Regions from separate parts of the Streptomyces akebiae genome, predicted to be linked through region 3. Evidence: riboswitches for the same ligand, from Rfam matches in the RefSeq annotation. Region 3 holds a riboswitch; each other region holds the start of a gene.
What was found. A riboswitch is a leader RNA that binds a small molecule or an ion and turns the genes downstream of it on or off. The one in region 3 is predicted to bind cyclic di-AMP.
Positions count from the first base shown of each region.

Region 1: another riboswitch for cyclic di-AMP. It lies ahead of K1J60_RS38205 (C40 family peptidase); the one in region 3 lies ahead of K1J60_RS11630 (M23 family metallopeptidase).
Region 2: another riboswitch for cyclic di-AMP. It lies ahead of K1J60_RS26225 (LysM peptidoglycan-binding domain-containing protein); the one in region 3 lies ahead of K1J60_RS11630 (M23 family metallopeptidase).

Region 1 is NZ_CP080647.1:8,780,899-8,787,810, forward strand. It holds gene bioB (biotin synthase BioB) at 1-822, opposite strand, end outside; gene K1J60_RS38180 (8-amino-7-oxononanoate synthase) at 1,020-2,150, shown strand; gene K1J60_RS38185 (DUF397 domain-containing protein) at 2,208-2,432, opposite strand; gene K1J60_RS38190 (helix-turn-helix domain-containing protein) at 2,442-3,302, opposite strand; gene K1J60_RS38195 (ATP-binding protein) at 3,550-4,008, shown strand; partial or broken gene K1J60_RS38200 (DUF6328 family protein) at 4,117-4,623, opposite strand; gene K1J60_RS38205 (C40 family peptidase) at 4,701-5,174, opposite strand; cyclic di-AMP (ydaO/yuaA leader) riboswitch at 5,178-5,348, opposite strand; gene K1J60_RS38210 (hypothetical protein) at 5,721-6,038, opposite strand; gene K1J60_RS38215 (ATP-dependent Clp protease proteolytic subunit) at 6,046-6,687, opposite strand.
Region 2 is NZ_CP080647.1:6,068,912-6,075,823, forward strand. It holds gene K1J60_RS26205 (nucleoside triphosphate pyrophosphohydrolase) at 1-554, shown strand, start outside; gene K1J60_RS26210 (hypothetical protein) at 556-1,047, shown strand; gene K1J60_RS26215 (cytochrome P450 family protein) at 1,147-2,457, shown strand; gene K1J60_RS26220 (LysM peptidoglycan-binding domain-containing protein) at 2,677-3,726, shown strand; cyclic di-AMP (ydaO/yuaA leader) riboswitch at 3,909-4,108, shown strand; gene K1J60_RS26225 (LysM peptidoglycan-binding domain-containing protein) at 4,113-4,802, shown strand; gene eno (phosphopyruvate hydratase) at 5,259-6,539, shown strand; gene K1J60_RS26235 (FtsB family cell division protein) at 6,671-6,912, shown strand, end outside.
Region 3 is NZ_CP080647.1:2,696,419-2,703,330, forward strand. It holds gene K1J60_RS11615 (bifunctional acetate--CoA ligase family protein/GNAT family N-acetyltransferase) at 1-17, opposite strand, end outside; gene K1J60_RS11620 (HPr family phosphocarrier protein) at 220-501, shown strand; gene K1J60_RS11625 (GntR family transcriptional regulator) at 671-1,375, opposite strand; gene K1J60_RS11630 (M23 family metallopeptidase) at 1,605-2,393, opposite strand; cyclic di-AMP (ydaO/yuaA leader) riboswitch at 2,407-2,580, opposite strand; gene K1J60_RS11635 (M16 family metallopeptidase) at 2,784-4,172, opposite strand; gene K1J60_RS11640 (M16 family metallopeptidase) at 4,169-5,542, opposite strand; gene K1J60_RS11645 (DNA gyrase/topoisomerase IV subunit A) at 5,924-6,912, shown strand, end outside.

The sequences.
Region 1 (6,912 bases), 6.1 Mb from region 3:
CGCGATCCGCACCTCGCTGTCGGGACAGACGAACCGCACCATCGCCAGGATCCGCAGACAGCGCTGCGGGGTCAGGTTCCACTCCTTGGCGAGCGGGGTGCCCTCGAACGGGATCAGGAAGTTCACCGGAACGGAGTCCGGGTCCAGTTCGCGCAGCGAGAAGACCACGTCGACCAGGTCCTCGTCGCTCTCGCCCATGCCCGCGATCAGACCCGAGCAGGCCGACAGACCCGCCGCGTGCGCCTTGCGCACCGTGTCCACCCGGTCGGCGTACGTGTGCGTCGTGGTGATCTCGCCGTACGTCGCCTCGGACGTGTTCAGGTTGTGGTTGTAGGCGTCCGCGCCCGCCTCGCGCAGGCGTTCGGCCTGACCGTCGGAGAGCAGACCGAGGCAGGCGCACACCTCGACGCCCTCGTTCTGGTCCTTGATCGCCTTGATGGTGTCGGAGACCCGGTCGACGTCCCGGTCGGTCGGGCCACGCCCGGACGCCACCAGACAGACCCGCTTGGCGCCCCCGGCGAGCCCGGCCGCGGCTGCCTCGGAGGCCTCGTGAGGCTTGAGCCAGGTGTACTTCAGGATGCCGGCGGTCGAGCCGAGCCGCTGCGAGCAGTAGGAACAGTCCTCGGGACACAGTCCGGACTTGAGGTTGACCAGATAGTTCAGTTTCACCCGGCGCCCGAACCAGTGCAGGCGCACCTTCCCGGCCGCGGCCACCACGTCCAACAGCTCGTCGTCGGAGGTGCCGAGGACGGCGAGCGCCTCGGCACGGCTCAGCGGCTCGCGCCGGAGCCCCTTGTCCACCAGCGTGTTCAGCAGGTCCATGAGAGCCGATCCTGTCCTACGGGACCGCTCCCGGCCAAGGAGAGTTCGGACAACAGAGTGGGATCGACGTGTGGGTATTGCCACATCGTGGGCGGCTGGTCGGCCCGTTAGTGTCTGTGCACTGCCTACAAAAGCCCCAGCCGTGCCGTCCACGACAGCCCGGCGCCGGAGGCTGCCCACACCACCCCGGAGGACCCATGGCGTTCGGCTGGATCGACGAGCAGGCCTCGGCGCGCCGCCGGGCCGGTCTCGTACGGACCCTGCGCCCCCGTCCCGCCGACTCGCCGCTCCTCGACCTCGCGAGCAACGACTACCTGGGTCTGGCCCGGCACCCCGAGATCACCGAGGGCGCTGCCGAGGCCGCGCGCCGGTGGGGCGGCGGCGCCACCGGCTCCCGTCTCGTCACCGGCACCACCGAGCTGCACGGCGAGCTGGAGCGTGAACTCGCCGACTTCTGCGGCTTCGAGGCCGCCCTCGTCTTCTCCTCCGGCTACGCGGCCAACCTCGCCGCCGTCACCGCGCTCGCCCCGCACGGCTCCCTGATCGTCTCGGACGCCGGCAACCACGCCTCCCTCATCGACGGCTGCCGGCTGGCCCGGGGCACCACCCAGGTCGTGGCGCACGCCGATCCGGAGGCGGTCCGCAAGGCGCTGGCCACGGGCGGTGGGGTGCCTGCCGTCGCCGTCTCGGACACGGTGTTCTCCGTGGACGGCGACGCCGCCCCCCTGGCCTCCCTCGCCGCCGCCTGCCGTGCGTTCGGCGCCGGGCTCGTGGTGGACGACGCACACGGGCTCGGGGTCCTCGGCGACGGCGGCCGGGGCGCGCCGTACGCGGCGGGGCTCGCGGGCGACCCCGACGTGGTCGTGACGGTCACGCTGTCGAAGTCGCTGGGCAGCCAGGGCGGTGCGGTGCTCGGCCCCGCGAAGGTCATCGACCACCTGGTCAACGCGGCCCGGACGTTCATCTTCGACACGGGCCTCGCCCCGGCGGCCGCCGGCGCGGCACTCGCCGCGCTCCGGCTGCTGCGCCGTGAGCCGGAGCGCGCCGCACGGGCCCGGGAGGTGGCGCGGGAACTGCACACACGGCTGACGGCGTCGGGCCATGAAGCGGTGCGGCCCGACGCCGCCGTGGTGTCCGTACGCGCGCCGTCACCGGATCAGGCGGTGCGGTGGGCGGCGGACTGCCGTGCGGCGGGTCTCGCCGTCGGCTGTTTCCGCCCACCGTCCGTGCCCGACGGCGTTTCCAGGCTGCGGCTGACCGCCCGCGCGGATCTCACGCGGGGGCAGATCGACCGGGCCGTGGGGATCATCGGCGATACACGACCGTGAGTCGGCGTCAGGGCCGGGCGTCGCCGTAAGCGGAAGTACGAACGCTGTCGGTGGTGGTCACCGCAGCGTGGTGATGAATCCCTCCCAGGCGTCGGGTTCGAACAGCAGGGCGGGCCCCGCCGTGTTCTTCGAATCGCGTACGGCCACCAGGCCGGCCCAGCGGCCGGACGCGGGACGGGCCGTCTCCACGCAGTTGTTCATTCCCGTGCTGCGACTGCTGCGCAGCCATCGCACTCCGCGTAGTTCGGTACTGGTGGGTACGTTCCGAGGCAGTGCGGACATGGTGCCTCCTTACGCGCCGGCGGCTAGCCCGGCGATGTAATCCAACGAGTCCTCGGGCGAAAGGGCGTGGATCTGAAGGGCGTTGAAGGCCTCGACATACGCCTTGAGGTCTTCTTTCCGTTCGAGGTAGAGGCTACTCGTCAAGTGGTCGAGAACAACCACGTCCAGATCGGATGTGCTCCGAAATGAGAAAATTACGAAAGGGCCCGTGACGCCGATGTGCGCCCCGGCAGTGAACGGGAGCACCTGCAGTCGCACCTGGGGAAGGCGGGCCGCCTCGACCAGCCGGCCCAGCTGCCGGGCCATGATCTCGGGCCCGCCCACCTCACGTCGGAGAACGCCCTCGTCGAGCACGGCGCTCAGCTTCAGCGGCGGGTTCCCCCGCAGCACTTCCTGCCGCGCCAGCCGCACCTCCACGAGCGCGTCGAGTTTGTCGTCTTCCAGCCCCTCCACCGCGGCCCGTGTCACCGCCCGCGCGTACTCGGGAATCTGCAGCAGACCCGGCACCACCGAGGTCTCCAGCGTCCGCATCCCCCCGGCCTGCGACTCCAGGCTGATGAAGTCCCGGTACGTCGGCGGCAGTACGCCCCGGTACGCGTGCCACCAGTTGTGCCGCCCGCCGCCGTCCTCGGAGCCCGCCAACGCCAGGAGCAGCTCCCGTAATTCGGTGTCGTCGACCCCGTACGCGTCCAGGAGCTTGCGTACGTCCGCAGGCTTCACCCCGCTGGCGCCCGTCTCGATCCGGCTCACCTTGGACTGGTGCCAGCCCACGCGATGGGCCGCCTCGATACTGGTGAGCGCGGAACGGGTGCGCAGGACACGCAACTCGGCACCGAGCTTGCGGCGGCGCACCGCCGGACCGTACTGCATGGGATTCTCCTTCCGCCCGGCGCGCGAAGTCGGGGTGACGACAGAGGATGGACGACAACCCCATCCGAATACGCTCGGCCGTCGGACAGTTCACCGCTTCGAGCGACAGATATATGCATATCTTGGTGGATCGCCACCCGTGACAGCCCAGGTAGTGGCAGTCTGGCGCGAAGCACCAGTCCGGGACCGTAGTCGAACCATCCGCTCCCTGTCGGACACCGGTCCCGTGGGAAAGGGACGCCTCGCCATGGCAGATCACCTGGAAGCATCCGTCACTCTGCCGAGCGATCCCGCCTCGGTGTCCACGGCCCGGAACTACGTCGCCGACGTGCTCGCCGAATGGGGCCTGCCGGGCGACACCGACATCGCGGACACCGTGCGCCTGATCGTGTCCGAACTCGCCACCAACGCCGTCCAGCACACCCTCGGTCAGTCGCCCACCTTCACCGTGGACATCGCCCTCGACCGGGACGAGCAGCTGCGCATCGGTGTCACCGACAGCCATCCACGCTTCCCGAAACGGCTGCCGGCCGCCGTCCAGCAGGACAACGGCCGGGGCATGGTCATCATCCGCTGGCTGACCGCCGAGTGCGGCGGCAGGCTCAGCGTCAGACCCACCCGGGAGGGCGGTAAGACCGTAGCGATCGAACTGCCGTGGACGGTTCCCGCGCAGCCGGTCAGCGCGGGCGGTCCGCAGGAAACCTGACGAGATCCTCGTCCGTGGGCGTGGGCGTGGGCGTGGGCGTGGGCGTGGACGTGGACGTGGTTGCGGTTGCGTTCGTGGCCGTGTGTCCGCGGTCTGCGCCGGTGTTCGTGGCCGTTCCCGTGTCGTCGAGTCGTCGCGGTCGGAGAGGCGGCCCACCAGTTTCGGGAGCACGGCCCACAGGAGCAGGCAGATGAGGAAGGTGCCGGCCCCGGCGGCGATCCCGGCCTTCCGGCCGAGCGTCACGTCCACGACGAGCAGGACGGATCCGGTGAAGGCCGGCATCAGCACGATCAATCCCGCGGTGGCCAGCCGGGACGAGACCTGGACGATGACGGGCTTGGCGTTCTGCTGGAAGAGCGAGCGGTGCAGGGCGGCCGGGGCGGTGAAGAGCGTCGCCGCGAGGACCGCGAGCAGCAGGGTGACGACGTATGTGGCGCGCTGGACGGAGTCCAGGTCGGGGAAGCGCGGTGTGAAGGCCAACGTCAACAGGAACGCGAAGAGGATCTGTACCCCGGTCTGGGTGACGCGCAACTCCTGGAGCAGCTCGGAGAAATTGCGGTCGGCGCGTTCGAGGGGGGTCTCGTTGCGTGCGGGACGGGTGCGTTCGTCGGCCATGGTCGAACGTGTATCCAAAACCGCCGGTCGCACGCCTGCCGGGGGCGGCGGAGAACTCAGCCGCCCCCGACGGTGGGTCAGCGGACCCGGCCGTACCAGACGTTCTTCGTCCAGAGCTTCTGCAGTCGGACGACGTCACCCGTCTTCGGCGAGTGCCAGATCTTTCCCTTCCCCGCGTAGATACCGACGTGGTAGACGTTCGAGCCCGAGTGGAAGAAGACCAGGTCTCCGAGCTTGCGGCTGCTCGCGGAGATGTGCTTCGTCTTGTTGTACTGCTGCTGAGCAGTACGGGGCAGCTTCTTGCCCGCCTTCTTGAACGAGTAGAGCGTCAGCCCTGAGCAGTCGAACCTGCTCGGGCCCGTGGCGCCGTACTTGTAAGGGGAGCCCTTCTTGGAAGCCGCGACCTTGAGTGCCTTCGACGCCACCGTGGCGGCCTCGGCGTCGGCTGCGACGCCCGGGACCACGATGCTGCCGCTGACAGCGGCGATGGTCAGAGCCGAGGCCGTGCCGGCCCGGGTCAACAGCGACGGGACACGATTCAGCGCAGTCATGCGCAACCCTTCGTCAGCCGCCTGTGAAGGATGACCTGTCGGATTCGGGCTGGCGAAGTTGCCCGGCCGCTGACGCGGCTTCACCCCAAGGGCTGCTCGGCGCGGTCATGGCTTGACCGTTCCGGCGACCCGTCGTGCTTGGGTCCTCCACTCCTGCCGATGCACTCCTGTCGACCGGTCATCCGGGCGGCGGCAGGACTCGGCGTCCACCCGGATCGCCCCGCCGCTGCGGCGGGGGCTTGTCGTCAGGAAGGGATCTTGACGCACGGACGTCCGAAAATCCCAACGGAACCACGGATTTGTGGTCTTACTCACCACTCGCCCGTTCGGGTGGACAGAGCATTTTCGGCTGGTGTGTCCAGGCGGTCGAGGACGTCCGCACCAGCACCGGAATGATGCGTTCCGGCCTCGTGCCAGCCATGTTGCGCAACTTCACAGGTCCTCACGACGTATGGGCCGATAGGTCGATCGCGGTAGGCCGTCCGGACGGCACGAAGCCTGGACCGGACGCCCCGTCAGTAGTACGGCGAGCGCCCCGGGATCGGTTCAGGCCGGCGAGTCCTCGGGCTCCGGCGGCAGCGCCACCCGGCCCGCCCGTCGCTCGCCGTCCAGGACCCGCAGGGCTCGCGCGAGCGTCGGGGCGTGCACCTCGTTCTCCCCGCGCCTGTGCATCAGCTCGAGCGCGTCGCGCAGAGCGGTCGCCTTGGCGACGAGAGCCTGCGCCGCGCGCAACCCGCGGTACGTATCGCCCGGTCGGGCCGGATTGATCCGGCCGAGCAGATCGACCACGTCCAGGTAACGGTCGATCAGCTCGGCCTCGGCGCGCGTGAGCGCGGGCAACGGCGGCAGTTCGGGTGGGAGCATCGACGGCTCACCTCGCGCCGGGGAGCGTGCGCGTGGTCCTGTGGCTCGGGATCACCCGATCGGCCAGGCCGTACTCCACCGCCGCCTCCGCGTCGAGGAACGTGTCCCGCTCGATGTCGGCGCTGATCCGCTCCGGGCTCCGGCCCGTGTGCCGGACGAGCATCTCCTCCAGCCTGCGGCGATTGCGCGTCAGTTCCTGGGCCTGGATCGCCAGATCGTCGGCCTGTCCCTCGATCCGTTCGGCCACCGCCGGCTGGTGGATCAGTACACGCGCCCCCGGAAGCACGAACCGCTTGCCCGGCGTGCCCGCCGCGAGCAGCACCGCGGCGGCCGAACCCGCCTGCCCCAGGCAGATGGTCTCCACGTCGCAGGTGACGAAGCGGATGGTGTCGTAGATCGCCGTCATCGCGCTGAACGAGCCGCCGGGCGAGTTGATGTACAGCGAGATGTCGCGGTCCGGCGACTGGTGCTCGAGGTGCATGAACTGCGCCATCACGTCGTTCGCCGACGTGTCGTCGATCTGCGTCCCGAGGAACACGATCCGTTCTTCCAGCAACTTCGAGTACGGATCCATCGTTCGGTGACCCGCAGTGGTGCGCTCGGTGAACCCGGGCAGCACCTGGCGGGCCGACGGTCGGTTCGCGGGCATGGGACACGCCTCCTCTGATCGACTCTGTCAAAAATGTACAGGACGTACGTATGCGGGGAGGGGAGGATCGGCCGAAAGCGAAAATCCGCGCGGGGAGCCGGTTCCGCAGGGATCGTGTGAGCGGTTCGGTCCGGCGAGCGGCGCGCGGCGCGCGGCGCGCGGGCGGGGGTGGGGGTGCGGGCGGGGCCGGTGGAAGGGCCAGAAGGGGATCTTCCGCCCGGGGTG
Region 2 (6,912 bases), 3.4 Mb from region 3:
CCCAGCAGACCCACAAGGGCCTCGCCAAGTACGGCATCGAGGAGGCGTACGAACTCGTCGAGGCCATCGAGGAGGGCGACCGCGACGAACTCCGCGAGGAACTGGGCGACGTCCTCCTCCAGGTCGTCTTCCACGCCCGCATCGCCGAGGACGACCCCGACACCCCCTTCTCCATCGACGACGTCGCCGCCGGCATCGTCACCAAGCTCATCCACCGCCACCCCCACGTCTTCGGCGACGAGACGGCCACCACCCCGGAGGAGGTCAAGGCGCACTGGCTCCGCACGAAGGCCATAGAAAAACGCCGGGAGTCCGTGACCGACGGCATCCCCCTGGGTCAGCCCGGCCTGGCCCTGGCCGCCAAACTCTCTTCCCGCGTCCGCACCGCCGACCTGGCCGTCCCGCTGCCCCAGGGCCAGGACATCGGCTACGAGCTCCTCACCCTCGCCGCCCGGGCCGAAGCCGAGGGCACCGACCCCGAAGCGGCCCTGAGAGCGGCGGCCCGCGCCTACCGCGACGCGATCCGAGCCGCGGAGGGCCTGGACGAGGGCTGACATGACCAGGAGCGACAGCACTCCCGACCTGATGTGGGACGAGGTCGCGGAGAGCTTCGATCCCGAACTGATGGGCACCCTGCCGGACCTGTACGTCCCGGACACCGCGACGGAGCACTGGCAGGCGCTGCTCGACCTCGTCGCGGAGAGCGACTGGAAGCACGAGTACATCGAAGGGACGACACCCCGCGCCGTACCGAGCGCCGCACACGTCCTCGCACGACCGCGCGACGCCGAATGCCCTCAGCTGAGGGTCTGGCCGGCGGAGGACATGCTGGCGATCTTCCGGTTCCTCTCGGACGAGGAGATCGACTTCGACATCGACCTGCGGGAGATCCAGGGCCAGGACCGGCTCGACGCGTTCTGTGACTTCCTGCGCCGCCTCGGCCGTCACCTCGCCAAACCGGTCGTGATGTGCCCGGAAGGCGCGTACGACCGCCCGGTGCTCGGGTACGACCCCGTGCTCGACCGCGTCCGCGTGCCGCGTGACTGAGCACGCCGACATCAGTGGAGGCGAGATCAGTGGAGGCGGACTGACGGAGCAGGCCCCGGCCGCGACGGAGGCCTCCCGTCCGCCCGATACCGTCGACGCGTGACCAACCAGCCCGCACCCACCCCCACCGGCACCCCCACGGGACCTCCCGCGCCCGAGCTGTTCACCTGGGAGTTCGCCACCGACCCCTACCCGGCGTACGCCTGGCTCCGGGAGCACGCCCCGGTGCACCGCACCCGGCTGCCCAGCGGTGTGGAGGCCTGGCTGGTCACCCGCTACGACGATGCCAAGCAGGCCCTCGCCGACGCGCGTCTCTCGAAGAACCCCGCGCACCACGACGAGCCCGCCCACGCCAAGGGGAAGACCGGCATCCCCGGTGAGCGCAAGGCCGAGTTGATGACGCATCTGCTCAACATCGATCCGCCGGACCACACACGGCTGCGCCGTCTGGTCTCGAAGGCGTTCACGCCCCGCAGGGTCGCCGAATTCGCCCCCCGGGTGCAGGAGTTGACCGATCAGCTCATCGGACGTTTCGCGGAGACGGGCGAAGCCGATCTCATCCACGACTTCGCCTTTCCCCTGCCCATCTACGCCATCTGCGACCTGCTCGGCGTCCCCCGTGAGGACCAGGACGACTTCCGGGACTGGGCGGGCATGATGATCCGGCACGGCGGCGGCCCGAGGGGCGGTGTCGCGCGGTCGGTCAAGAAGATGCGCGGCTATCTCGCCGACCTCATCCACCGCAAACGGGAAGGCCTCACCGAGCACCCCGCCCCCGGCGAGGACCTCATCTCAGGGCTCATCCGCGCCTCCGACCACGGCGAGCACCTCACCGAGAACGAGGCCGCGGCGATGGCGTTCATCCTGCTCTTCGCCGGCTTCGAGACGACCGTCAACCTCATCGGGAACGGCACCTACGCCCTGCTCACGCACCCCGAGCAGCGCACCCGCCTCCAGGCCTCCCTCGCCGCCGGGGAGAGGGCACTGCTCGAAACCGGCGTCGAGGAACTCCTGCGCTACGACGGCCCCGTGGAACTCGCCACCTGGCGCTTCGCGACCCGGCCCCTCACCGTCGGCGGGCAGGACATCGCCCCGGGCGACCCCGTCCTCGTCGTCCTCGCGGCGGCCGACCGCGACCCGGCCCGCTTCCGGGACCCCGACACCCTCGACCTCTCCCGCCGTGACAACCAGCACCTCGGCTACGGCCACGGCATCCACTACTGTCTCGGCGCCCCGCTGGCCCGCCTCGAAGGCCAGACCGCGCTCGCGACTCTCCTCACCCGTCTCCCCGACCTCCGACTCGCGGTGGATCCAGCCGATCTGAGGTGGCGCGGAGGGCTCATCATGCGGGGGTTGCGCACGCTTCCGGTGGAATTCACCCCGCAAGGGCGGTCCGGGAGCGGTTCGTGACGCGGTTCGTAAGCGGTACGTAGTAGTACCCGGGCAGCCCGTAGCACTACCCCATTCCGCGACGGAAAGTGACACTCCCTCAAGTCTGTGATCTTCACGTGATCTGCGCTGCATTGACTTGTGACAACTGATCGACTCCCGCTACGTTCACACGTCAGTGCGAAGGGGTCACCCCACACCCTTCGCACCGGTCACCGCTGTCGCGTGAAAGGCAACCGCATGCTCTCCGGGAACGGTCGACACCGTCGCCCCCGTCAGGCTCCCGCCCTCCTCGTCGCGGCCGGAGTGACCGGCTCGGCCATCGCGATCCCCCTGCTCGGCGCCACCGGCGCGAGCGCGGCCAGCGGAACCACCTGGGACCAGGTGGCGGAGTGCGAGAGCGGCGGCTTCTGGAGCGCGGACACCGGGAACGGACGCTACGGCGGCCTCCAGCTCACCCAGGCGAACTGGGAGAAGTACGGCGGCCTCGACTACGCGACCAGCGCCGATCAGGCCAGTCGTTCGCAGCAGATAGCCGTCGCCGAGAAGGTGCTCGCCGACCAGGGCGTCGGTGTCTGGGCCACCTGCGGTCTGCTCCACAACCTCGGCGGTGACTCGGGTTCCGCCGACGTGGACACGGGCGTCGCGGGCGACTCGACGGATTCGGATGACCCGTCTGGTTCATCCGATTCGTCCGGTACATCGGGTTCGTCTAGTTCTTCGGATCCATCCGGTTCTTCCGGCAAGGTCGACGGGGCCGACTCGGCAAAGTCCGCCGACTCCACCGACTCCGACGCCTCGGGCGACTCGACCTCCGACGCCTTCGAAGGGTCCACCAAGGCCAGGACCGGTACGGGCGCCGACGCCGACTCGGGTGACTCGGACGGCTCCACGGCCTCCGAGGGTTCAAAAGCGGACAAGTCGGAACAGAGTGATGGCTCTTCGGCTGACGAGGGTGAAGGCGGCACCGGTCGCCATCGCGGCGCCAGTGCCGACGAGAGCGCCTCCGGCGCGGAGGTCGGCGCGGACGTGACCGACGGCTCGCGCGCCGCCGACTCCACCCCCTCCGGCCGTCACGCCTCCCGCGGTGGCGACGCGGCGCGGGAGGCCGCGGACGGCGCCTACACCGTCCGCGCGGGCGACAGTCTGACGCGGATCGCGAACTCGCTGGACCTGACCGGTGGGTGGCGCGAGCTGTACGCCGAGAACGAGGGCACGGTAGGAACCGACCCGGACCTCATCCTTCCCGGTCAGACCCTCGAAGTCGGTGCCGAAACGGGCGAAAAGTAGCGACAGTTCAGGTCACTGTTCGCCCCTGAATGCCCGTTTTGATCTAGGTGGGAGATGAATCACAGACCCCCTGATCGTCTTTGAAATCCGGGCAATCACGTGTTTACGGTCGTGACCGCTCGCCACAGCGGGCCCCTGCGGTCGGTACGCCGAATCCTGCCAACGGCCGCAAGGAACAGTCGTCGCGTCAAGCGCCGTAGGCAGGAGCGGGGGACCCAAGGTAAGTGCCGGGTCCGGTGGTTGCGGCCCTTCGGGGGCGTACGTCCGGAACCGGCTCGGGGTGAAGCCGCGCGACGTGAGCCGAGAGGCGAGCGTGCGCGGCCGGGCAACTCAACCGGCCCGAACCCGACAGCTCACCTCGCAGGCGTCGGTGAGGGGATCTCTCCATGCTGTTTTCCAGCAAGGGCAAGCACCGTCGTCCGGCCGTTCTTCATCGGTCTGCTCGCGCCATCGCCGTCGCCGGTGTCACCGGCGCCGCCGCCATCGCCGCCCCGCTGATGGCCGCCGGCAGCGCCTCCGCCGCCACCGCCTCCGAGTGGGACGCCGTCGCCCAGTGCGAGTCCGGCGGCAACTGGTCCATAAACACCGGCAACGGCTACTACGGCGGCCTGCAGTTCTCCGCCTCCACCTGGGCCGGCTACGGCGGCACGCAGTACGCCTCCACCGCCGACCAGGCGACCAAGGCCCAGCAGATCGCGATCGCCGAGAAGGTCCTCGCGGGCCAGGGCAAGGGTGCCTGGCCGGTCTGCGGCAAGGGCCTGTCCGGCGCCTCGTACGACGGCGCCGCCGCCTCCTCCGGCTCCTCGGACTCCGGCTCCTCGCAGCAGAGCACCAAGAAGAGCACCGAGGACACCCGCGCCTCCCGCTCCTCCGAGCGCGCCACCGTCGAGACCCCGACCGGCAAGAAGGTCAAGAAGGGCGACGGCGAGTACAAGGTCGTCACCGGCGACACCCTCAGTGGCATCGCCGCGAAGAAGAACGTCAAGGGTGGCTGGGAGAAGCTCTTCGAGCTGAACAAGGACATCATCGACGACGCCGACTTCATCTACCCGGGCCAGCAGCTCCACCTGAGCTGACCCGCGGCGTCGGCGACGGTCGCCACACGCCTGCCGCCCCCACGGCCGTCCCCCACGGCCGGGCAGGCGGGGCCGGTTCGGCCGGGCCGAGAATTCGGGCCGCTTCCCGGCTGAACCACAGCCCGCTCACATCCGTGTCCTCCATAGTGAAGACCTCGTGAGGGCCGTCCCCCCGTCCCCACGGGCTCCCCGCCCCGGTGCGCATTCCCCCGTACGCACCGGGGCGGGGTTTTTTCATGCCCGGTCGCCCCGCCCGGGCCCGGCCGTTTCCGCGCCGCTCCGCCTTTCTGTTCACTTTCCGGCCCACCCCCCTTTGTTCCGGCCTGAAACAATGGGTACGGTCTGTCTGTCCACGGGACGGTCGGTCGGCTGCCGACGAGCCCGGGGCGGTTAGGCTCTAGTCGCAGGGCCCGCGGGCCCCGCAGTTCCGCGTCACATCCCATGAAGGAGATGCTCGTGCCGTCCATCGACGTCGTCGTAGCCCGGGAAATCCTCGACTCGCGAGGCAACCCCACCGTCGAGGTCGAGGTCGGCCTCGACGACGGCAGCACGGGTCGTGCCGCCGTTCCGTCCGGCGCCTCCACCGGTGCCTTCGAAGCCATCGAGCTCCGTGACGGCGACCCCAACCGCTACCTCGGCAAGGGCGTCGAGAAGGCCGTCCTCGCCGTGATCGAGCAGATCGGCCCGGAGCTCGTCGGCTACGACGCCACCGAGCAGCGCCTGATCGACCAGGCGATGTTCGACCTGGACGCCACCGACAACAAGGGCTCCCTCGGCGCCAACGCCATCCTCGGCGTCTCCCTCGCCGTCGCCCACGCCGCCTCCGAGGCCAGCGACCTCCCGCTCTTCCGCTACCTGGGCGGCCCGAACGCGCACCTGCTGCCCGTTCCGATGATGAACATCCTGAACGGCGGCTCGCACGCCGACTCCAACGTGGACATCCAGGAGTTCATGATCGCCCCCATCGGCGCGGAGTCCTTCTCCGAGGCCCTGCGCTGGGGCGCCGAGGTCTACCACACCCTCAAGAAGGTGCTGAAGACCAAGGGCCTGTCCACCGGCCTCGGCGACGAGGGCGGCTTCGCCCCGAACCTGGAGTCCAACCGCGCCGCCCTCGACCTCATCCTCGAGGCCATCAAGGAGGCCGGTTACACCCCCGGCGAGCAGATCGCCCTCGCGCTGGACGTCGCCGCCTCCGAGTTCTACAAGGACGGCGTCTACACCTTCGAGGGCAAGGAGCGCTCCGCCGCCGAGATGACGGAGTACTACGCCGACCTCGTCGCGTCGTACCCGCTCGTCTCCATCGAGGACCCGCTGTTCGAGGACGACTGGGCCGGCTGGAACACCATCACCGAGAAGCTGGGCGACAAGGTCCAGATCGTCGGCGACGACCTCTTCGTCACCAACCCCGAGCGCCTCGCCCGCGGCATCGAGGAGGGCTCCGCCAACGCCCTGCTCGTCAAGGTCAACCAGATCGGTTCGCTGACCGAGACCCTGGACGCCGTCGAGCTGGCCCAGCGCAACGGCTTCAAGTGCATGATGTCCCACCGCTCCGGCGAGACCGAGGACGTCACCATCGCCGACCTCGCCGTCGCCGTGAACTGCGGCCAGATCAAGACCGGCGCCCCGGCCCGCTCGGACCGCGTCGCCAAGTACAACCAGCTGCTGCGCATCGAGGAGATCCTCGACGACGCCGCGGTCTACGCCGGCCGCAGCGCCTTCCCGCGCTTCAAGGGCTGAGCCGTCGGCTGACCCGTTGAGGGCCAAGCCTGAGCCAGTCGTACGTACGTCCCCGTACCGGTCCCGTACCGTGTGCGGGGACGTACGCGCGTGCGCGTGGGAGAAGGCAGAAGCGGAAGGGGAAGCGGGACATGGCCGTGAAGGACCGGGACCGGGACCGTTTCTCCACCGCGACGCGGCTGAAGGTGCTCGGTGAGCAGACGGCCGCCCGGGTCTACCGCTCCCAGACCAAGCGCCAGGCCCGCCGTTCCCGGCTGACCGGCCGGGCCGCGCTCCTCGCCCTCGTCCTCTGCTCGATGATCGTGGCGCTCGCCTATCCCATAAGGCAGTACGTCTCCCAGCGCGCCGAGATCGCCGACATGCAGCGGCAGCG
Region 3 (6,912 bases):
TCCGACGAGGTCTGCATGGGCCCCAGAGTACGGCTCGCGTCCGACAACGGCGCGGGGCAGTCTGGGGGACGCACGACAGAAGCACAACAGAAGTGCGACAGCCGGTTCGCGGTCAGGCCGTGGGCCCGTTCCGGTACGTCGCCCCATATGGGAAACTGGTCTAGACAACCCGGTCTAGACCTCTCTGCAGCACCCGAGACACCTGAAGGGCAGCATCACATGGCTGAGCGCCGCGTCAACGTCGGCTGGGCCGAGGGCCTCCACGCCCGACCCGCATCCATCTTCGTCCGGGCCACCACGGCCTCCGGTATCCCCGTGACGATCGCCAAGGCCGACGGGAACCCCGTCAACGCGGCCTCCATGCTCGCGGTCCTGGGCCTCGGCGCCCAGGGCGGCGAGGAGATCGTGCTCGCCTCCGACGCCGAGGGCGCGGACGCCGCGCTCGACCGTCTGGCGAAGCTCGTCGCCGAGGGGCTCGAAGAACTCCCCGAGACGGTCTGAGCGACCGGGTAACCGAAGCGGAAAGGCCTGAAAAGCCGCCCCGCAGACACACCGAAGGGCTCGTCCGATTTATCGGGCGAGCCCTTCGCATTTCCGTCCGGTTTCCGTTCTGCGGGCAGCAGAAATAATGCCCTTCGGAATTCTTCCCTCTTTGTATACGGCGCCTGTGTTAATGCCGCAGGCTCGGCATGTTTACGGGGTGTTGCGAAGTCCTCACACGCTCCGGCCGCTCCGCCCCGCCGGCCCCGGCCGGAAATCGGAGCCGGTGCGCGGCGGTGGCCCGCTCGGTGTGCAGGGACGTGATCGCCCGGGCCCGGTCGCTGTCGCCGCGCGCGACCGCGTCCACGATGCCGCCGTGGTCCGCCCAGGACTCCACGGGGTCGGCCGGCGCCTCGACCGCGTACATCCAGGCGATCTTGTGCCGCAGCTGGGCGAGTGTCGAGGTCAGGGCGGGGCTGCCGGAGGCCTGCGCGAGCGTCTCGTGGAACCAGCCGCCCAGCGAGCGCAGATCCTCGCTGTTGCCCCTCCTGGCCCGCTCCTGGCCCAGCCTGACCAGGCCCCGCAACACCTTCAGGTGGGCCTCCGTACGCCGCTGCGCGGCGCGGGCGGCCCCCAGGGGCTCCAGCAGCATGCGCATCTCCAGCAGGTCGGCGGCCTCCTGCTCGGTCGGCTCGGCGACGCACGCGCCCGCGTGCCGACGGGTCACCACGAAGCCCTCGGCCTCCAGCGTGCGCAACGCCTCACGCACGGGCACCCGACTGACGCCGTAACGGCGGGCGAGCAGTTCCTCGGTGAGCCGGCTGCCGCGCTCGTAGACACCCGCGACGATGTCATCACGGATCGCCGTGCATACCGAGTGCGCCGGAATACGCATGACCGACCTCCGCCTTAATCCCCGTGAAACGTCGATGATTGACGTGTGTTCCAGCGACTCTATTGCAGAGAGCCGGAATTTCCGATGGCGGACCGGAATCCATGGATATTTTTTGGACAGGAGGTACGTCACAAGAGGTGCGTCGCAACAGGTTTGCGCAGCAGGTACGCACAACGAGGAAAGCCCCGGCTCGGTGAGCCGGGGCCTCCTGCGAAGCGTCGGAAGCGCGTCAGACGTTCACGCCGTGCGAGCGCAGGTACGCGGCGGGGTCGATGTCCGAGCCGTACTCGGCCGTCGTCCGGGCCTCGAAGTGCAGGTGGGCGCCGGTGACGTTGCCGGTCGCCCCGGAGAGGCCTATCTGCTGGCCGGGGGTGACCGTCTGGCCGACGGAGACGCCGATGGACGACAGGTGGCCGTACTGGGTGTACGTGCCGTCGTTCATCTTGATGACGATGTTGTTGCCGTAGGCGCCACCCCAGCCCGCCTCGACGACGGTGCCGGAGCCGACGGCGACGACGGCCGTACCGGACGCGGCGTGGAAGTCGACACCGGTGTGGCTGCCGGAGGACCAGACGGCGCCGCCGGTCTTATAGCCGGTGGAGATGTAGGAGCCGCTGATGGGGGCGACGTAGGCGTTGAGGCGCTCGCGCTCGGCCGCGCGGGCGGCGCGGGCCTTGATCTCCTCGCGCTCCTTGGCGGCGGCACGTTCCTGCTCGGCCTTCTCGGCGGCGGCCTTCCTGGCCTCCTCCTGCGCCTTCTTCTTGACGGCGGCCACCTCGGCGGCCTGCTGCTGGGCCACGGCCTGGGCGTCGACCTGGTCCGCGACCGTGTCGCCGAGGGTGATGATCTGGTTCAGGCCGGTCTGCTCGACGGCGGGCTCTTCCGCGGCGAGCGCGGGGCCGGCCAGAGTGCCGAGGACACCGGTGGTGGTGAGAGCGGCTACGCCCACGTTCCTCGTGGTCGTGCGCTGCACACGGCCGGGACGGCGGTGCTTCCCGGGGGCGCGGGTGAACGCCATGAAGTGGCTGGTCCTTTCCTTCCTTCTCGCCTACCGGGTTAGCTGACGGGTTCGGAGCAGGAAGGTCTCCTACGGCTACCCCTCGTTTCGCGTCGCTCCGCGAAGGGCACCCGATTCACCCCAGGGACTGTGATGGGTCCCCGGCTCCCCTGGCTCGCGCCATGCGGGGACTCGGCGATGACTGTCCGGTGCCGCGGCTGCGGCGAACTTCTGACGAACAGCCGGACCGACGCTAAGTGGGCCGTCTTCGAAATAACAAACGGATCACAGGATTTGTTGCGTACGCCACAGGTCAGACACGCAACCTCCGCCATCAATAGGGACAAACGGGGGCCCTGGTGACTCTTCCGTCACCAGGGCCCCACTGACACGCGTCCGTACGGTCAGCCCCTACTCGGCCGGGACGACGGTGACTTCGCCGATTCCGAGGGCCCTGACGGGCTCCTCGATCTGCGCGGCGTCCCCGACGAGGACGGTCACCAGACGGTCCACCGGGAAGGCGCTCACGGCCGCGGCGGTGGCCTCCACGGTGCCGGTGGCGGCGAGTTGGCGGTACAGCGTCGACTGGTAGTCGTCCGGCAGGTACTGCTCGACCTGGTCGGCCAGCGTGCTCGCCACGGCCGCGGCCGTCTCGAACTTGAGGGGGGCGACCCCGACGAGGTTCTGCACGGCGACGTCACGCTCGGCGTCGGTCAGGCCCTCGGCGGCGAGGGTGCGCAGCACCGTCCACAGGTCGTCGAGCGCCGGCCCGGTGTTGGGGGTGTCGACGGAGCCGCTGATGGCGAGCATCGCGATGCCCGAACCGTCGGGCGCGGCCCGCAAAACCTGGCCGAACGCCCGCACGCCGTAGGTGTAGCCCTTCTCCTCGCGCAGGACGCGGTCCAGGCGGGAGGTGAGGGTCCCGCCGAGGCAGTAGGTGCCGAGCACCTGGGCCGGCCACACGCGGTCGTGCCGGTCGGCGCCCACCCGGCCGATGAGCAACTGGGTCTGCACGGAACCGGGGCGGTCCACGATGATCACGCGGCCGGTGTCGTCCGCGCTCACCGACGGCACGGGGCGCGGCGCCGCCGAGGAGCCGGTCCAGGCGCCCAGGGTGTCGCCGAGCAGCGCGTCGAGGTCGACCCCCGTGAGGTCGCCGACGACCACGGCGGTGGCCGTCGCGGGGCGTACGTGCCGCTCGTAGAAGGCGCGTACGGCCGCGGAGTCGATGCCCTCGACGGTCTCCTCGGTGCCCTGGCGGGGCCGCGACATCCGGGAGGTGGCCGGGAACAGCTGCTTGGAGAGCTCCTTGGCGGCCCGGCGACCGGGATTGGCGGTCTCGTGCGGGATCTCGTCGAGCCGGTTGGCGACCAGCCGCTCGATCTCGGCGTCCTCGAAGGCGGGGGCCCGCAGGGCGTCGGCGAGCAGGCCGAGGGCCTTCTCCAGCCGCGACACCGGCACTTCGAGGGACAGGCGTACACCGGGGTGGTCGGCGTGCGAGTCGAGGGTGGCGCCGCAGCGCTCCAGCTCGGCGGCGAACTCCTCGGCCGTGTGCTTGTCGGTGCCCTCGGAGAAGGCCCTGGTCATGATGGTGGCGACGCCCTCGATGCCGGCGGGCTCGGCGTCCAGGGGCGCGTCGAGGAGCACCTCGACGGCGACGACCTGCTGGCCGGGGCGGTGGCAGCGCAGCACGGTCATGCCGTTGTCCAGGGTGCCGCGCTCGGGCGCCGGGAACGCCCAGGGCCTGGCCTCGCCGGCCTGGGGCTGCGGGTGGAAGTCCATGGTCGCGAGCTCGGTCACTTCGCCGACTCCTCGGTCTCGTCGGTGGTTTCGGCGGCCTCGGCCGCGGCGGTCTCCTCGTCGGCCTCTTCACCCGCGACGGGCTCGTAGACGAGCACCGCGCGGTTGTCGGGCCTCAGGCGGGCCTTGGCGATCTCCTGGACCTCGTCGGCCGTCACCTCCAGGACCCGGTCGACGGCCGTCAGGGCGAGTTTCGGGTCACCGAACAGCACCGCGTACCGGCACAGTTCGTCGGCGCGGCCCGCGACGGTGCCGAGCCGGTCCAGCCACTCGCGCTCCAACTGGGCCTGCGCCCGCTCCATCTCCTCCGCCGTGGGACCCTCCGCGGCGAACCGGGCGAGCTCCTCGTCGACGGCGGCCTCGATGACCGGCACCTCGACGTCACCGGAGGTCTTGACGTCCATCCACGCCATGGAGGGCGCGCCGGCCAGCCGCAGCAGGCCGAATCCGGCCGTCACGGCCGTACGGTCACGTCGTACGAGCCGGTTGTAGAGGCGGGACGACTCGCCGCCGCCGAGGATCGTGAGCGCCAGGTCGGCCGCGTCGCACGCGCGCGTGCCGTCCTCCGGCAGCCGGTAGGCGGCCATCAACGCGCGCGCGGGCACGTTCTCCTCGACGACCTCGCGCCGCTGCTCACCCATGACGTCCGGCAGCGAGCCGTCGCGGGGCGCGGGCTTGCCGTCGTAGGCGGGGATGGAGCCGAAGTACTTCTCCACCCACGCGAGGGTCTGCTCCGGGTCGATGTCGCCGACGATCGACAGGACGGCGTTGTTGGGCGCGTAGTACGTCCGGAAGAACTGCTGGGCGTCCTCCAGGCTCGCCGCCTCCAGGTCGTCCATCGAGCCGATCGGCGTGTGGCGGTAGGGGTGGCCCTCGGGGTAGGCCAGGCGGAAGATCTTCTCGAAGGCGGTGCCGTAGGGCACGTTGTCGTACCGCTGGCGGCGCTCGTTCTTGACGACGGCCCGCTGGTTGTCCAGGTTCTTCTGGTCGAGCGCGAGCAGCAGGCTGCCCATGCGGTCGGCCTCCAGCCACAGCGCCAGTTCCAGCTGGTGGGTGGGCATGGTCTCGAAGTAGTTGGTGCGCTCCCAGCTGGTGGTGCCGTTCAGCGAACCGCCGGCGCCCTGGACCAGCTCGAAGTGGCCGTTGTCCTTGACCTGGCCCGAGCCCTGGAACATCAGGTGCTCGAAGAGGTGGGCGAGGCCCGTACGGCCCTCGACCTCGTGGCGCGATCCGACGTCGTACCAGAGGCACACCGCGGCGACCGGGGTCAGGTGGTCCTCGGAGAGCACCACGCGCAGGCCGTTGTCCAGGCGGTGCTCCCTCACTGTCAGGCCTTCGGAGCCGGCCTCGGCTGTGGCCGTGTGACCCATGGGCGGTACGTCCCTTCGATCGCTGTGCTGTGGTCGCGGAATCCGTGGCGGTCGCCGTCGGGGAATCGCCGCGGAAACCGCTGTTTTCCTGCCGGTCCTGCCACTGTATGCAAGCGCGCGGACCCCTGGAGAAGTTCCCGGGGCTCGTACGCCGAGAGCGAGACGGGGGTTGCGTTCGACGGTCGCTGGTTAAAGTCGGCGCACGCTGTTGACGCGGCGGCTCGGGAGGCGAGCCCGGCGGTCGGTGCCGGGTCGTGTCGGGCTTGTCAGTGCGGCAGTCCACAATGGTGCGCGTCAGTTCCCGTTCACGTCTCGGTGAGAGTGAGCCGGACACGTGAGCGCCCCGTAGGTGAGCGACCAGAAAAAGAGGAGCCGGCAGCGATGGCCCGCCGCAGCACGAAGACCCCGCCGCCCGACGACGCGTTCGAGGAGCGGATCCTCGACATCGACGTCGTCGACGAGATGCAGGGCTCCTTCCTGGAGTACGCGTACTCGGTCATCTACTCCCGAGCCCTGCCGGACGCCCGTGACGGTCTGAAGCCGGTACACCGCCGGATCGTCTACCAGATGAACGAGATGGGCCTGCGCCCCGACCGCGGCTATGTGAAGTGTGCCCGCGTCGTCGGCGAGGTCATGGGTAAGTTGCACCCGCACGGCGACTCGTCGATCTACGACGCCCTGGTGCGCCTCGCCCAGCCCTTCTCCATGCGGCTCCCCCTGGTCGACGGCCACGGCAACTTCGGCTCGCTGGGCAACGACGACCCGCCGGCCGCCATGCGGTACACCGAGTGCCGGATGGCCGACGCGACGAGCCTGATGACGGAGTCGATCGACGAGAACACGGTCGACTTCGCGCCGAACTACGACGGCCAGGAGCAGGAGCCGGTGGCGCTGCCCGCCGCCTTCCCGAACCTGCTGGTCAACGGCGCGTCCGGCATCGCCGTCGGTATGGCGACCAACATGCCGCCGCACAACCTGAGCGAGGTCATCGCGGCCGCCCGCCACCTCATCAGGCACCCGAACGCCGACCTGGACACGCTGATGAAGCACGTCCCGGGCCCCGACCTGCCGACCGGCGGCCGGATCGTCGGCCTCTCCGGGATCAAGGACGCGTACGCCACGGGCCGCGGCACCTTCAAGATCCGCGCCACGGTGTCGGTGGACAACGTCACGGCTCGCCGCAAGGGCCTGATCGTCACGGAACTGCCGTTCACCGTCGGCCCGGAGAAGGTGATCGCCAAGATCAAGGACCTGGTCGGCGCGAAGAAGCTGCAGGGCATCGCCGACGTCAAGGACCTCACCGACCGCGCGCACGGCCTGCGCCTGGTCATCGAGATCAAGAACGGCTTCGTGCCGGAGGCCGTCCTGGA